DNA from 3 places in the Sporosarcina sp. Y1009 genome. Region 1 is predicted to be linked to each of the others. Evidence: riboswitches for the same ligand, from Rfam matches in the RefSeq annotation. Region 1 holds a riboswitch; each other region holds the start of a gene.
The links. A riboswitch is a leader RNA that binds a small molecule or an ion and turns the genes downstream of it on or off. The one in region 1 is predicted to bind S-adenosylmethionine.
Positions count from the first base shown of each region.

Region 2: it holds a riboswitch for S-adenosylmethionine, as region 1 does, so the genes downstream of both, AC25Y1_RS16460 (methionine ABC transporter ATP-binding protein) here and metK (methionine adenosyltransferase) in region 1, are expected to answer to the same signal.
Region 3: it holds a riboswitch for S-adenosylmethionine, as region 1 does, so the genes downstream of both, AC25Y1_RS18905 (5-methyltetrahydropteroyltriglutamate--homocysteine S-methyltransferase) here and metK (methionine adenosyltransferase) in region 1, are expected to answer to the same signal.

Region 1 covers NZ_JBYHFO010000015.1:14,116-19,549, reverse strand. Annotated here, with positions in the region: gene AC25Y1_RS15455 (hypothetical protein) at 56-289, opposite strand; gene lepB (signal peptidase I) at 311-838, opposite strand; gene AC25Y1_RS15445 (alpha/beta fold hydrolase) at 858-1,646, opposite strand; gene AC25Y1_RS15440 (gamma carbonic anhydrase) at 1,761-2,273, shown strand; gene metK (methionine adenosyltransferase) at 2,555-3,751, opposite strand; SAM riboswitch class I at 3,944-4,063, opposite strand; gene pckA (phosphoenolpyruvate carboxykinase (ATP)) at 4,238-5,434, shown strand, end outside.
Region 2 covers NZ_JBYHFO010000017.1:56,696-62,129, reverse strand. Annotated here, with positions in the region: gene AC25Y1_RS16485 (acyl-CoA dehydrogenase family protein) at 1-589, shown strand, start outside; gene AC25Y1_RS16480 (arsenate reductase family protein) at 676-1,032, shown strand; gene gcvH (glycine cleavage system protein GcvH) at 1,110-1,490, shown strand; gene AC25Y1_RS16470 (toprim domain-containing protein) at 1,567-1,899, shown strand; gene AC25Y1_RS16465 (thioredoxin family protein) at 1,913-2,212, shown strand; SAM riboswitch class I at 2,269-2,374, shown strand; gene AC25Y1_RS16460 (methionine ABC transporter ATP-binding protein) at 2,460-3,485, shown strand; gene AC25Y1_RS16455 (methionine ABC transporter permease) at 3,478-4,146, shown strand; gene AC25Y1_RS16450 (MetQ/NlpA family ABC transporter substrate-binding protein) at 4,216-5,067, shown strand; gene AC25Y1_RS16445 (peptide ABC transporter substrate-binding protein) at 5,276-5,434, shown strand, end outside.
Region 3 covers NZ_JBYHFO010000027.1:15,283-20,716, reverse strand. Annotated here, with positions in the region: gene AC25Y1_RS18915 (S41 family peptidase) at 1-1,190, opposite strand, end outside; gene AC25Y1_RS18910 (helix-turn-helix domain-containing protein) at 1,430-2,704, shown strand; SAM riboswitch class I at 2,821-2,919, shown strand; gene AC25Y1_RS18905 (5-methyltetrahydropteroyltriglutamate--homocysteine S-methyltransferase) at 3,027-4,136, shown strand; gene AC25Y1_RS18900 (flavin reductase family protein) at 4,300-4,755, shown strand; gene AC25Y1_RS18895 (4-hydroxyphenylacetate 3-hydroxylase N-terminal domain-containing protein) at 4,898-5,434, shown strand, end outside.

The DNA.
Region 1 (5,434 bases):
TTTTAAATTCAAAAATCGCCTATTGCATATCATCTATGCAATAGGCGATTTCCACTTAAAACCCACCAGATTCTAGTTTGTCGTTTTTTAACGAACCTCGTTTTTTTCCCCCACCGATATACTCCGTAGAAGCCACTTCATTGGTCATTCGTTCTTCGCGAGAAAATTCTTCGCCCTTCATTTTTGTATTTTTCAATACATCTAATTGATCTTTAGGCTGAGGTTTATTTCTCTTATTCGGCAATATATTCACTCCTTCAATAATGACAGCTACCCAAAGTATGCCCAATCAATCAAAATGAATAACCAATTATTTTGGAATCCCTATTTCTTTCAAAGGATAAAATCGAAAAGCTACTTTTCCAATGATAAATTCTTCATCAATGAAACCGAGTTCTCGACTATCTCTACTAAATCGGCGATTGTCACCGAGGACAAATAATTTCCCATCAGGAACAATGACATCAAAATCCCCTGTCAATCTTTCGCCCATGTAAATCTCCTCTTTGAGCACTGCAAGATAATCTTCCGAGTGTTTTTGATCATTTATATATAAATGATCATTATCCATGACAACATGGTCACCAGGCAGTCCAATCACTCTTTTGATCAAATTATCATCCACATACGGTGAATGAAACACAACCATATCAAAACGATCAATCGAATGAATTTTTGATATAACAATCATGTTGTCGTTTTCAAAGGTCGGTTCCATGGATTCTCCCGATACAATCACAGGCGTAAAAAGAAATTGCCGGATCAGAATAACTAGGATCAGTGCAATTGCCGCCGACTTCACCCATGAGAATAATTCTTTTTTGCCCGCCTCACTCATTTTATCTCCACCTTTATCTTCAGACGATATACCCCAGCGACCGTAAAGCGCTGTGCATGAAAGATTCTGTGTATAAAAACACTTCTTCTTGTTCTGGCTCTTGGTAAACGTCATGATATAATTTTTTCCATTCTTTATACTGAAACTCTGTCAGTTGTTGTTTTAAAAGCCAAGTTTTCGCGGCTGCAATGTCAGTGATTTTGTCTTGTCCGCCTGTGTGAAGCAAGACTGGCACATTTCGAATCGTTCCTTCATGCTGATTAACGGTCTTCATATAACTTTGTAACTCTTTATACCAGCCTGCCGTAACCATCGAGCTATAATTTTTATCATCACGTGCTTCAATATAAAATTCATAATTTCTTGTCAGTAGTTCAACATTAATATTATGATTAATTTTCATAGAAGATGACAGCTTCGTGAGTACACCTGCATACTTTGAAGGTTGATGTTCAAGTTGTAGCCAAGGCGAACTTAAAATAACACCCGCAGAGATGATCTCCTCCGTTTGCAAAATGCGCATGACAAGCGTCGCACCCAGACCGTGCCCCATGATGAAGAGCGGAAGCCCATCGACAATCCCGATTTTCAAAAGCTCTTTAACGTACTCAGTGTATGTAGCAAACTTTTCAGCGTGAACATTACGACCAGTTTGCCCTCCGTGTCCTGGTAAATCGCCCATGACAACATGAAAATTACTACTTCGCAGCTTTTGAATAAGCCAAGCATATCGATTATGATGTTCATATGCACCGTGCACAATTGCAACAACAGCTTTTGGCTGACCTTCTGCTTCCCATTTCCACATGGACAAATCCCCCTTTTATGTTGTATTCTCTTAATTTTTCCCAATTTCTTTCAATAAAAACATGTTCTTTGTTATGATAATTATACACTACAGAAGGAAAAGAGGAGAAAATATATGATTTACCCTTATAAAGATAAAACGCCAGTTATCGATCCGTCCGTTTTCATTGCAGATTACGCGACAATTACGGGTGATGTGACAATCGGCGCTGAAACGAGCGTATGGTTTAACACTGTCATTCGCGGCGACGTATCACCCGTTATCATTGGAAAAAAGGTGAGTATCCAAGATTTAAGTTGCCTTCATCAAAGCCCTAAGTTTCCGCTTATTATCGAAGACGAAGTAACAATAGGACACCAAGTGACACTACATAGTTGCACAGTTAGAAAAGGTGCATTGATCGGCATGGGTTCAATTATTTTAGACGGAGCTGAAATCGGCGAGGGCGCATTCATTGGGGCCGGCAGTTTAGTACCCCCTGGAAAAAAGATTCCCCCAAATATGTTAGCACTCGGCTCCCCTGCAAAAGTCGTCCGCGAATTAAATGACGAAGACCGTGCGGATATGGAGCGCGTCGTCAGAGAGTACGCGGAAAAGGGGCAGTATTATAAGAGTTTGCAGAAATAGAGATAACCAATAAGAAAGTGTTATAAAATTCTTACTTGGACTAAAACATAATTAGTACTGAATTTGCTATAGTTATTAAAAAGCGCAACCCTATTGCGGTTGCGCTTATTTTTTTATCACTAAAAAAATGACCATAGCGATGATAATAAACCCTACTATGCCGACAATGGCTATTAACCCAATCATGTTCATGGTAATCACCCCGCTGTCTCTTTACTAGCATGATATATCTTCCAAATAAAAAGCGCTAGAAGAGATTTTTCCCTTCTAACGCTTTTTCATTATTTATTTGCTAGTTCTTTCAATGCTTCTGCTTTATCAGTGTGCTCCCACGGAAGATCAATATCCGTACGGCCAAAGTGACCATAAGCGGCTGTTTGTTTATAAATCGGACGACGAAGGTCGAGCATTTTAATAATGCCTGCTGGACGAAGGTCGAATAACTCACGAACAACTTCGACGAGCTTGCTCTCATCTACTGTGCCTGTTCCAAATGTATTAATCGAAATCGAAACGGGCCTTGCAACACCAATGGCATACGCAAGTTGAACTTCACAGCTATCTGCAAGACCTGCTGCTACGATGTTTTTCGCAACATAACGTGCTGCGTAAGATGCTGAACGGTCTACTTTTGTCGGATCTTTCCCAGAAAATGCGCCCCCGCCGTGACGCGCATAGCCGCCGTAAGTATCGACAATAATTTTGCGTCCCGTTAGTCCTGCATCCCCTTGTGGACCACCAATTACAAATCGTCCCGTTGGATTAATGAAGTATTTTGTATCTTCATCAATTAATGCAGCTGGTACAACCGGTTCAATCACGTATTTTTTAATGTCTCGTTGAATTTCTTCAAGCGTTACCTCTGGATCATGTTGAGTAGAGATAACGATTGTGTCAATTCGCAAAGGTTTATTGTTTTCATCATATTCTACAGTCACTTGTGTTTTACCATCTGGACGTAAATAGGGAAGAATTTCTTCCTTTCTTACCCTTGCAAGCTCTTTTGAAAGCTTATGTGACATACTAATCGGAAGCGGCATGAGTTCTGGTGTTTCATTGCAAGCATATCCGAACATGAGTCCTTGATCTCCTGCGCCAATTGCTTCGATGTCTTCATCGGTCATAGAACCTTCCCGTGCCTCTAGTGCCTGGTCTACACCTGCTGCGATATCTGCTGATTGTTCGTCAATTGCAGTCAAAACTGCTGACGTTTCCCAATCAAAACCAAACTTCGCACGAGTATAACCTATTTCTTTTACTGTCTCGCGAACTACTTTTGGAATATCAACATATGTCGATGTTGTAATTTCACCTGCAACAAGAACGAGACCTGTGGTGATGGTCGTTTCACAGGCAACACGTGCATTTGGATCTTCTTCTAAAATCGCATCCAGAATGGCATCAGAAATCTGATCACACATTTTGTCCGGATGTCCCTCTGTCACTGATTCTGACGTAAACAGACGGCGGTTTGTCATATTATTTCCTCCTTATATCCTACGAGATTGATACGGTACTCATTTTCCCATGTCAAGCCCCAATTCATACAGGGGAACGGCTTTAATCGCCATTACGAGCTTTGCACACGAGGATAAAGGGTAAACATATTTAAAAAAGCCTTCCTCTCACGTGTATACATGAGGAAAGGCGTAATTTCAAAGCACCCTTCACTCTTATCATCCAAGGAGTTTCACCTTGCATCAGGTTTAGCACCTTTGCATGAACATCATAGGTTCATACAGGTTGCCGGGTTTCATAGGGACTGCCCCTCCACCAGCTCGGGATAAGAGTATCCGTTCAATAGTACATTTTACGAAACTGCTCGCAATAAGTCAACTTTCTTTCTTAATTGTAGTTGCACTTATCACTAGTATAGTATATTATTTTAAATGTGTTATACTAATTAACAAATGTGATGACAAACCACCCCTAAGGGACTAAATTGCAAAGGACGGGACTAATCTATGATTTCAGCGAAAATTGGTAACGAGCTAAAAAATCTTCTTTCTGGCAGCAACGTGAATATTCAACTTTCGGTTCCACAGCTTGTTGAAAAAACAACTTCACGAGGCGAGGCAATACTCACTGCAGACGGTGCAGTAACGGCGCAGACAGGAAAATATACAGGTCGTTCGCCCAAAGATAAGTATATCGTTGAAGAAGCTTCTTCAAAAGATAAAATCGATTGGGGAGCTGTAAACCGTCCAATCTCTGCAGAAATCTTTGATGCATTATATGACAAAGTAATTTCATACTTACAATTAAAAGATGAGCTATTTGTTTTTAAAGGATTTGCCGGTGCGGATCCCGCTTCCCGCCTTTCTATTCAAGTCGTGAATGAATATGCTTGGCATAACTTGTTTGTCCATCAATTATTCATTCGCCCGACAAAAGAAGAACTTGAAACACATGATGCACAGTTCACTGTCGTCTCAGCACCAACATTTAAAGCAGACCCTGAAATCGACGGAACTGACTCTGAAACTTTCATTATCGTGAATATGGAAAAGCGGATTATCTTAATTGGCGGAACTGAGTATGCCGGTGAAATGAAGAAATCGATTTTCTCCATCATGAACTACTTGCTACCTGAAAAAGATATTATGCCGATGCATTGTTCGGCTAACGTTGGTCAAGACGGCGACGTTGCATTGTTCTTTGGACTTTCAGGTACAGGAAAAACGACACTTTCCGCAGATGCGGACCGTAAACTTATTGGAGACGATGAGCACGGTTGGTCTGATAACGGCGTCTTCAATATTGAAGGCGGTTGCTATGCGAAATGTATCAATCTATCAGCAGAAAAAGAGCCTGAAATTTTTGGTGCAATCCGTTTCGGTTCTGTTCTAGAAAACGTAGTTGTCGATTCTGATACACGTATTCCCGATTATGACGATGGTTCATTAACAGAAAATACACGCGCAGCATATCCAATCCATAATATTGATAATATCGTTACACCATCAGTTGCAGGCCATCCAAACACAATCGTGTTTTTGACAGCGGATGCATTCGGTGTACTGCCGCCTATTTCAAAGTTAACAAAAGAACAAGCAATGTATCATTTCCTAAGCGGATTCACATCAAAACTTGCTGGAACAGAGCGCGGCGTTACATCACCAGAAGCAACATTCTCAACTTGCTTCGGTTCACCGTTCCTT
Region 2 (5,434 bases), on a different contig from region 1:
TATCAACCGCATTTTTGAAGGAACAAATGAAATAAACCGCCTACTGGTACCTGGGACTTTCATGAGAAAAGCATTGAAAGGTGAATTGCCTTTGCTTGAAAAAGCACAAGGACTACAAGAAGAGCTGCTTATGATGATGCCTGAAGAAATTGGTGACGAAGCCCTTGCACAAGAGAAAGTACTTGTGAAAAACGCGAAAAAGATTGGCTTACTAGTTGCAGGTCTTGCCGCACAACGTTACGGCACAAAACTTGAAGAAGAACAAGAGATTCTCGTAAACATTGCCGATATTGCAAGTAATCTATTCGCTATGGAATCAGCCCTTTTGCGTACAGAAAAAGCAATTGCACGAAATGGTGAAGAGAAAGAAAAACAGAAAATCCTTTACACAGAGGTATTCTGTCAAGAAGCTTTCGCAGAAATTGAAAAAGATGCAAAAGAAATTCTATTGGCAGCGGTGGAAGGTGACAACCAACGTATGATGCTATCAGCACTTCGCAAACTAACTCGTTCAACTCCTTACAATATTATTGCGAAAAAACGTGAGACTTCGGAAAAACTTATTGATGCAGAAAAATACATCGTCTAAGGAATGATGTAAGCAATTGCCCAGACGCCTTTTGGTATCTGGGCATTTTTTTGCTACAATAGGGGAAACGAAGGAGATGTGTAATTATGAAATTGACCTATTACGGATACCCTAAATGCAGCACGTGTAGAAAAGCGAAGAAATGGCTCGAGTTAAACGAATTGGAATATACCGAAGTGAATATCGCGGAAACCCCGCCAAGCGAAGAAGAACTTGGAGAAATCATTGAAGCTTCTGAGTTAGACATTAAGAAGTTTTTTAACACGAGTGGAAAAGTGTATCGTGAGCTTCAACTGAAAGATAAATTACCAACGATGTCGGAAGCTGAAAAAATAAAATTACTATCATCAAACGGAATGTTAATCAAACGACCGATTGTTCATGGAAATGGAAAAACGACTGTAGGTTTCAAAGAAGAAGAATATGAAAATGTATGGATTTAAAGGCTTCACACCTTGTGTTTAAGGCTAGCTTATGGCACTATTAGATTGAAAGAATAACTATTTTGGAGGTCATGAATATGAACACACCAAAGGAATTTAAGTATTCAGCAGAACATGAGTGGGTTAAAGACGAAGACGGAAAGTACCGTATCGGGATTACTCATTTTGCGCAATCTGAACTAGGCGATATCGTATTCGTTGAACTACCTGAAATCGGCGACGAAATAACGGCAGACGAGCCTTTCGGTAGCGTTGAATCTGTAAAAACAGTATCTGAGTTATACGCGCCAATTAGTGGAAAAGTAGTTGAAGTAAACGAAGAGTTAGAAGATAGCCCTGAGTTTGTTAACGAATCCCCTTACGAACAAGCCTGGATGATTGTCGTTGAACCATCAAATGTTTCCGAATTAGATGGACTTATGTCGGCTGAAGACTATGACAAAATGACAATTGAGTAATAGTTGACACCGGACGCCGAGAAGTTATTCGGCGTTTTTCTTTTTTTATAAAGGAGGCGCATAAAGCTTGAATCAGATGAAAATCTTGATTGTAGAAGGAAGCGCGGATCGGAAACGAGTCAGTCGTGTACTTGCTGAACCTATTGATATTATTTGTACAAATGGTACCATAAGTCCTTATAATCTTGAGGTACTATTAACACCTTATGAAGAGTTCGAGATGTACGTCTTCCTTGATGCAGATGAAGATGGCGAAAAAACCCGTGTATTATTCAAAAGGGAATATCCATTAGCCATTCATCTTTACACTGAAAGAGTATATAAAGAAGTTGAAACAACACCATACAATGTGCTTGCAAAAATTCTTCAAGAAGCACATATTAAAGTTCACCCTGAATTTATAATGTAAGAAGGTAGATATAATGGATATATGGACAATTAGAGATTGGGAAAAGAACAGCAGCGAAAAAGACATTGCGGTATTTTATTTGTACACGCCAATGTGCGGTACATGTGCAGTCGCTTCGAAAATGATGAATGTAATTTCTGTTATGAAACCAGAGATACCGATTGGTAAGGCAGATTTGAATTATCACGAGGAATTAGCAATTGATTATCAAATTGAAAGTGTACCCTGCCTCCTCATTTCTAAAAATGGTGTTTTGACGGAAAAGGTATATGCATTCAAATCAGTACCTGATTTGCTAGTGAAAATAAGTTGACAGACCAGGGACAGGTATGCTAGATTTATTGTTAATCATAAAACATAATTTAATCACTCTTATAAAGAGAGGCGGAGGGAAGTGCCCTATGAAGCCCGGCAACCATCACATAAGTGAACTGGTGCCAAGTCACACAAAGCATATTGCTTTGAAAGATGAGAGATTGGACATACGCTTATTACATTAAACGTTAAGCCTTTCTGCATCGAGCAGTAAGGCTTTTTATTATTTATAGAGGTGAAGAAAAATGATTCATTTAACAGACGTTCATAAGGTCTTCGGTGAAGGTTCAAAAAGTATTGTCGCTGTGGACGGTGTAACCTTTGATATTTCAGAGGGTGAAATATTTGGTGTGATTGGATATAGTGGTGCTGGAAAGAGCACACTCATCCGGCTTTTAAATGGATTAGAAATGCCGACCAGTGGCACGATTACAATCGGCGGATTGGAAATCTCTTCTATTAAAGGTCAGAAATTACGGAAAGCACGTCAAAAAGTAAGCATGATTTTCCAACACTTTAATTTGTTATGGTCGAGAACTGTGAAAGATAATATTGCTTTTCCACTCGAAATCGCCAATGTCCCTAAAGCAGAACGGGAACGAAAAGTCGCTGAACTAATCGAATTGGTAGGTTTGAAGGGACGCGAAAATGCCTACCCTTCTGAATTGTCAGGGGGACAAAAGCAGCGTGTTGGGATTGCGCGTGCCTTAGCAAATGATCCAGAAGTGTTACTTTGTGATGAAGCCACCTCTGCCCTGGATCCAGAAACGACAGATTCAATACTTAATCTCCTGACGGATATCAATGAGCGACTTGGTCTGACAATTGTCCTCATTACACATGAAATGCAAGTCATCCGGAAGATTTGTCACCGGGTTGCTGTGATGGAAGAAGGAAAAGTAGTCGAAATGGGCGATGTTCTTAAGGTGTTCCAATCACCAAGGGAGCCGATTACGAAACGTTTCTTATCGCAAGTCACAGAACCTGCGGAAGTAATCGAAGCGATGGAACATATTAAAGAAGAGTTTCCATCTGGAACGCTAGTAAAACTTACCTTTGTAGGGGAACGAACTGGACAGCCGGTGATTACGAGCTTGATTCGAAAGTTTAAGATTGACGTGAATATTGTGCAAGGGAATATAGCCCACACACATACTGGCCCTTACGGCACGCTGATTCTTCAACTAGATGGAGAAGAATCGATTATTCAAGAAGCAATCCATTATCTTAATGCACAAGATGTCCGGACGGAGGTAATTGGTAATGATTGAAAACCTGTTTCCGAATGTAGATTGGGCTAAGATGTGGGAAGCGACTGTAGAGACACTTTATATGACAGCAATGTCGACCGTATTCACATTTGTTTTTGGGTTGGCACTAGGTGTCTTGTTGTTTCTCTCAGGTCCAGGACAGTTATGGGCGAATAAGTTGGTTCATACGATTTCCGGAGCATTCGTCAATATTTTTAGGTCAATCCCGTTTATCATTTTAATTATATTGCTGATTCCATTTACAAAATTGCTTCTTGGTACAATGCGAGGACCAGAGGCCGCTTTACCTGCATTAATTATCGGGGCTGCGCCGTTTTATGGTCGAATGGTTTTAATTGCCTTGCAGGAAATCGATAAAGGTGTGATTGAAGCTGCAAAATCGATGGGCGCTAAAACGTCTACGATTATCTTTAAAGTGTTATTACCAGAATCGATGCCTGCCCTTATCTCGGGAATTACCGTTACGGCAATTGCACTTGTCGGCTATACGGCAATGGCGGGTGTTATCGGAGCTGGTGGACTAGGAACGCTAGCCTTTTTGGATGGATTCCAACGAAGTCGTGAAGACGTTACGCAAATGGCAACGATTCTTATCTTAATCATCGTCTTCATCATTCAGTTTATCGGAGATGTAGCGGTTAAAAAGTTTGATAAAAGATAATGTTAATATAGGAATACCGGGCTTTGCCTGATAATTATATAAACAGCATAGAAAAGAGGAGTTTACACAATGAAAAAAATACTGTCAGCAATTTTATTAGCAACATTGGTACTAACATTAGTAGCTTGTGGAACGAAAAATGATGACGACAATAACAATGCAAGTAGCGGAGATGACCAAGAAGCGAAAGAAACAACACTAGTTATCGGTGCTTCGAATACGCCACATGCAATTATTTTAGAAAAAGTGAAGCCGTTGTTGAAAGAAAAAGGCGTTGATCTCGTTATTGAACAGTATACAGATTACGTTTTGCCGAACGAAGACCTAGACTCCGGTGAAATTGATGCAAACTACTTCCAACATATACCGTATCTAGAATCGTCGATGAGTGATCATGGCTATGATTTTGTAAATGCGGGTGGAATCCATATTGAACCAATCGGTGTCTATTCGAAAAAATACGACTCACTAAAGGATCTTCCTGATGGTGCAACAATCTTGATGAGTAATTCTGTTGCCGACCATGGCCGTGTACTTGCAATGCTTGAAGTAGAAGGACTTGTCAAACTGAATCCTGACGTTGAGAAAACGACTGCTGAAGTGAAAGACATTATTGACAATCCAAAAAATATTCAGTTCGAAGCTGACTTTGAAGCTGCATTATTGCCACAACTTTATAATAATGACGAAGGCGATGCAGTGCTGATAAACTCAAACTATGCACTTGACGCAGACCTAAATCCACTTGAAGATTCAATTGCGCTCGAGGAAACGGACTCACCTTACGTGAATGTGATTGCAGTCCGTAAAGGCGATGAAAACAACGCTGGAATTAAAGCATTAATCGAAGTATTGAAATCGAAAGAAATTCAAGACTTTATCTTGGAAGAGTGGAAAGGTTCAATCGTTCCTGTGGAATAATTATAATAGTGAAATGAAACGCTACCGGAATAACCTGGTAGCGTTTTTTTGTTATAAATTCTCTCGAAAAAACATTATTCGTACTTTTCTACCATTTCTGTAATTTCAGGTGGGAATATTCAATCATTGGTAGTATAATAACTACAAGATATGTTGTAAGCGCTTTCAACATGTTGGATTTAATAAAAGCCTGAGGGGGGAATGAAGTATGAAGAAAAAATGGTTAGTATTACTAGTTGTGGTGTTTACTATGAGTGTGATTTTAGCAGCTTGTGGTGATGATGAAAAGACTGGAAAAACAGATGAAAAAGAAACAGGTAAACTAGCGGCGGATCAAACGCTAAATGTGAACATCAGGTCAGAACCG
Region 3 (5,434 bases), on a different contig from region 1:
ATGCCTTTTCCGTGTAAAGGGTCGTTTAAGGTCTTTTGTACAATTCTTGATACTGGATAATAAAGCGAGAACATATTGTCCCAGTCTTTAACTACTAAGTCGCTGTAATCATTCACCCCCATTGTTGCCCGTCCAATTACGGTTACCTTTGAAGACTCCATACAGGTCTCTATAAAGTATTCACCGGCACTAGCACAATAACTATCCGACATAACAATTACTTTTCTAGGTAAATCTGTCCCCTCAATCTCAAAAACTTCTTCCCCCAATAAGTTCGAGAAATCGAAAGCGACAAAACCTTGGCCGCGATACGTTTCAAATTGTTCTTCAGCAAAGTCAAGAACACTTAGTGTCCCTTTGTCATTTATATTCTTTCTTGCATTGTGACAAAGTTGAATAAATAGATCCGAATTTCGATTGGTACAATTAAATTCTCTTAATTTGACCTCCGAATTCGGACGTTCACTGTAAGGGAAAATATATTGTAATAATGTAGAAAAGGCCTGCCCATTTCCACCGTTATTTTTTCGTACATCAATAATTAGATTTGTACATGTTTTTAATTCTTCTTCATGTTTTTTTACGAAATCCAAAACGGCTTCCACATCTATAAAACTAGGTAAAGTCATCAATAAAGTTTTTTCATTAATTGTTTTTAGTAAGGATTCTTTTTTTCGACGCACTGTTTCATATTTTTTCAAATCAAATTTAATGTGTTGTCCATTTTCGTTTTCTATTTTAATAAATGATGATTTATTAATTATATTCGACCAATCCTCACGCTCGGCACTTGTTTCTCTCAGTAAATATCGTTTTGAAGTAATTAATTCTTCAATTGTTTGATTGTCGATGGAGATAATTTTTGATCCCTTTGGAAATCGATTCTCTTCAAAGGTTTCTGTAACATAGAGCGCATCATTATATCTTCTTACTCGAAAACCAAGAGTGCTTGCTTTTACGTTATCTGATCCCTTTAAGAGAAAATACATATGTCGATCTTGAAAACTAATAAGATAATCATTAACTATTTCCACAAATTTTTGAGGTGTCATTTCCTGCTTATCTTCTAGTTTTTCTATTTTCCTAAGGTGATTTTCAGAATGATCCCATCCTAGCTTTTCATCCCATCCAGCATAATCATTGTGTGTAATATCAATTATTTCTTTAAATATTTCAGAATACCTAGTCATAGACACTCACCAATCCTTTTCCCATTAGATTTCAATACATGAAAACTCATTTCGGACACGTCTGCAACTTGAATTTCAATCCATCTGTCCCTGCCTTATAATTAGCTTCTAATTGTGTTTAATATATTAAACACAATGATACATGAAAAATAGTTATAATTCAATATATTAAACAACTGAGTTCGTTTAATTGAACGTGATATACTCATAATAAGAGAAAGTTGGAGAGGGGGAGCTAGATGAAGCATGTTGGAGAAAACATAAAACGAATTCGAACGATGAAAAAAATGACGATTTCAGACTTGGCAAATGAGCATGTCTCCCGGGGAATGATTAGCTTAATTGAAAATGGAAAAACCCGGCCTTCGATAGAAAGATTGCATTATATTGCGGTTCAGTTAGATGTAGACATAGCAGATCTTGTCGAAGAGATATCAAAAGAAGAACTTCGAGACAAAATAAATACGGCAACCGAATTATTTGCTAATGATGACGTTTTAGCGGCGACAAACTTATTACAACCATTGCTTATGAAGATGGATCAAAGTTATGAGGCGGCTAGGGTTTATGAATTATACGCGAAATCTCTATACGCTTTATATGTTCAGTCCAATGAGGAATACTTAAAGAACGTAGATAGCAACTGGGAATTGTATACCGAGAAAGCGATGGCTTTATACACAGAATTACAAATGGAATGGCGTGTCGTTAGGTTATGGGCATTTCTTGCGAATATTGAATTTGCAAACGCAAACTATAGGGAAACAATTGAGATTCTAGATAAGGGGCTTGATAAATTAATAACTGAAGATAGCTTGGAAACGAGAGCGATTTATATCGAGCTACTGGCTGGGAAAGTTTGGTCGTATACGGCATTAGGTGATATGAAAGCAGCCCATGAATTACTAGATACAGCTATTGGATTTTCCCGAAAGAGTCTTATTTTAACGGATTATTATGGCTTCTTGAATATAAAGACCTGGCTTCTTTATGATGCACATCATTATGAAGAAGCACGAAAATATGTTGCTGATGCGACGTCATTTATTAACCTAATGCAGCATGAGTATTTATTCATTGAACATGAATTGGCGAAAGTCTTATACGAGGAGTTTTTTGAGAATAAGTATGAGCATGCGATTGAAATGGCGGATGAATATGAACGCTATGTGTTGAACGAATCGTCTTTAAGTGAACCTGAAAAAGAGGGCTTGCTAGTTTTTGTAAGGGATTTGAAAGCGCGAAGTTTAACAAGATTAGGTCATTATGAGAAGGCACTTGATTTGTTTAATTCCAATACAATCGAAGTAAATGAATTTGTGGAAATATCTCCATTAGACGTAGCGATTAGAGAAATTACAAAAAGTTACAAAGCGATTTGCTATTTCCATCTTGAAGATGTCGTGAAAGCCCAACAACTTGCGAAGTATGCCGTCGAGAAATTACACAAAATGCCATACTCGTCATACTTTCACTTCGCTCGCGAAGTGTTGGCGGATGTGTCTAGGGAATGAGTTAAAGCCTTAAAGTGAACAGTTGATTTACTGCTAACAATAATAATATTCAAAATACCCTTGACATTCGATAAAAGCATGTGTAAAGTGTATATCAATAACTAAATAGTGAAACTTTCTTATCCAGAGAGGTGGAGGGACTGGCCCTTTGAAGCCTCAGCAACAGACATTTATGTACTGTGCTAATTCCAGTAGCGTAAGCTTGGAGATGAGAAGAGTGAACAGCGATAAAATGCCAACCTCTTCTTATTCAATGAAGAGGTTTTTCTTATTCTAGTTATTAATATAATTGGAAAGAAGGAATGGCAAAATGACAAAAACACTGACAGAGACATTGACAAAAGCACCATTTAAGGCGGATCATGTAGGGAGTTTACTACGTCCGGAAATCCTACACAATGCACGGAAAAAGTTTCAAGCGGGTGAGATTACAGCTGAACAACTGCGTGAAGTAGAAACGACTGAAATTAAAAGAGTTGTCGATAAGCAGATTGAAATTGGTTTAGAATTAGTAACTGATGGGGAGTTTAGACGTAGATTTTGGCATACAGATTTTCTAGAGCAGTTAAACGGGATAGAAGGATATGTTCCAGATATAGGGTATGTTTTTAGTGGTGATGAAGAAACAGAAAGATATAATGTCCGTAACATCGGGAAGGTTTCATTCAATCCTGACCATCCACATGTGAAAGACTTTATAGAATTCAATGAAATCGTTGCTGGACGCGCTGTTGCCAAACAAACAATACCAAGTCCGAACCAATTATTTAATATCGGCATTAGAGATGAAACCATCTATCCCGATATTGAAGAATATGCTAAAGATGTTATTCAAGCTTACCGCGATGCTTTCAAAGCATTCTATGATGCAGGTGTCCGTTATTTACAATTAGATGATGTGTATATTGCAGGGCTTTCTTCGCCGGATATTCCTTTTAACGATGGCGAATACTCGAGAGAATATTTGATTGATTTGGCTCTCCGTGTAGCAAATGCCGTATTGGAAGGAAAACCAGAAGATCTAGTCGTTTCAACACATTTATGTCGTGGAAACTACCGCTCTAACTGGGCGTTTGAAGGAAGCTATGATCTAATTGCGCCAACACTACTTGCAAAAGAAAATGTGGATGGCTTCTTCTTGGAATATGACGATGAACGTTCAGGAGACTTTAAACCACTTGAGCATATTCCAAATGGCGGTGCGCAAGTTGTGCTAGGTGTTGTCACATCGAAAAATGGAGAGCTTGAAGACAAAGAGCTGATCAAATCTCGAATACAAGAAGCATCTAAACATGTTCCGCTTGAACAATTATGTTTAAGCCCACAATGCGGTTTTGCTTCAACGCATCATGGAAATAACCTGACAGAAGAGCAGCAATGGGAAAAGTTGAAGTTTATTGTTGACATTTCGAAGGAAATTTGGGAAAAGTAACGTTTAAAAAGTTTAAAGCAAAAGCGCATCCTTGTCGTGTACAAGTGATGTGCTTTTTTGTGCATTCGGGAGGAATAAAGATTAGGGACAAGTGAATAGACTTTTAGAAGAAGCAAATAAAAATCACAGCAATATACCATTACACTATTTGGAGGAGATGTAGTTGGATAGCAAAGAATTAAGAAACTGCTTTGGCCACTTCGCAACAGGCGTAACAGTCGTCACATGTGATACAAGCGATGGCCAACATGGGTTTACCGCAAACTCATTTACTTCAGTCTCACTGGACCCACCCTTACTACTCGTATCTGTAGATCGAAAAACAAAAGCATTTCAGTTTTTAAAAAACAACCATTTTACAATAAATATTTTAAAAGAAACGCAGCAGGATACTGCGATGCATTTCGCTGGAAGACCCCTTGACAATGAACCTTTTAGCTGGGAAAAAGGGACGTGCTGCCACCGCCTTCAAGATTCACTCGCCTATTTAGAGTGCGAGCCTTGGGCAGAATATGACGGCGGAGATCATGTTTTATATGTCGGGAAAGTGATTGATTTTCATTACACCGAAGGCAATCCACTAAGTTATTTCAAAGGGAAATTTATCAGGGATTCATAACTAAACGCCTATTTATGAATAATCCTCACTTCCCCTAAATACAATGGGGTATGGACAACTCTTCAATTCATTCTAATCCCAAGCATATTGGGGTTTAGAGCTGTTTGGAATGATCGATGCCATTAAAAGGAGGAAAGCGATAATGAAAGTAGATGAAGAAAAAAAGACAACGATTCCATTGACTGGACAAGAGTACTTGGAAAGTCTAAAAGATGGGCGGGAAATTTGGCTCCACGGGGAAAAAGTGAAAGACGTCACAACTCACCCGGCTTTTCGTAATGCAGCCCGATCTATTGCAAGACTGTACGATGCATTACACGATGAAAAAACGAAAGATGTATTGACAACAGAGACTGACACAGGTAACGGGGGATTCACACAAAAGTACTTTAGAGTGGACAAGAATTCTAAGGAATTACTAGAATCCAGGGATGCCATTGCCGAGTGGGCAAAGTTAACCTTTGGACAAATGGGGAGATCTCCAGATTACAAAGCTGCTTTTCTTGGAACGCTCGGTGCAGATCCTGATTATTACGGAAAATATGCAGATAATGCCCGGAGATGGTATAAGGAAGCACAGGAGCGTAACTGGTATTTCAACCATGCGATCATTAATCCGCCGGTCGATCGACATACCCCGCTTGAAGCTGTCAAAGATATTTTTATCAGAACAGAAGGC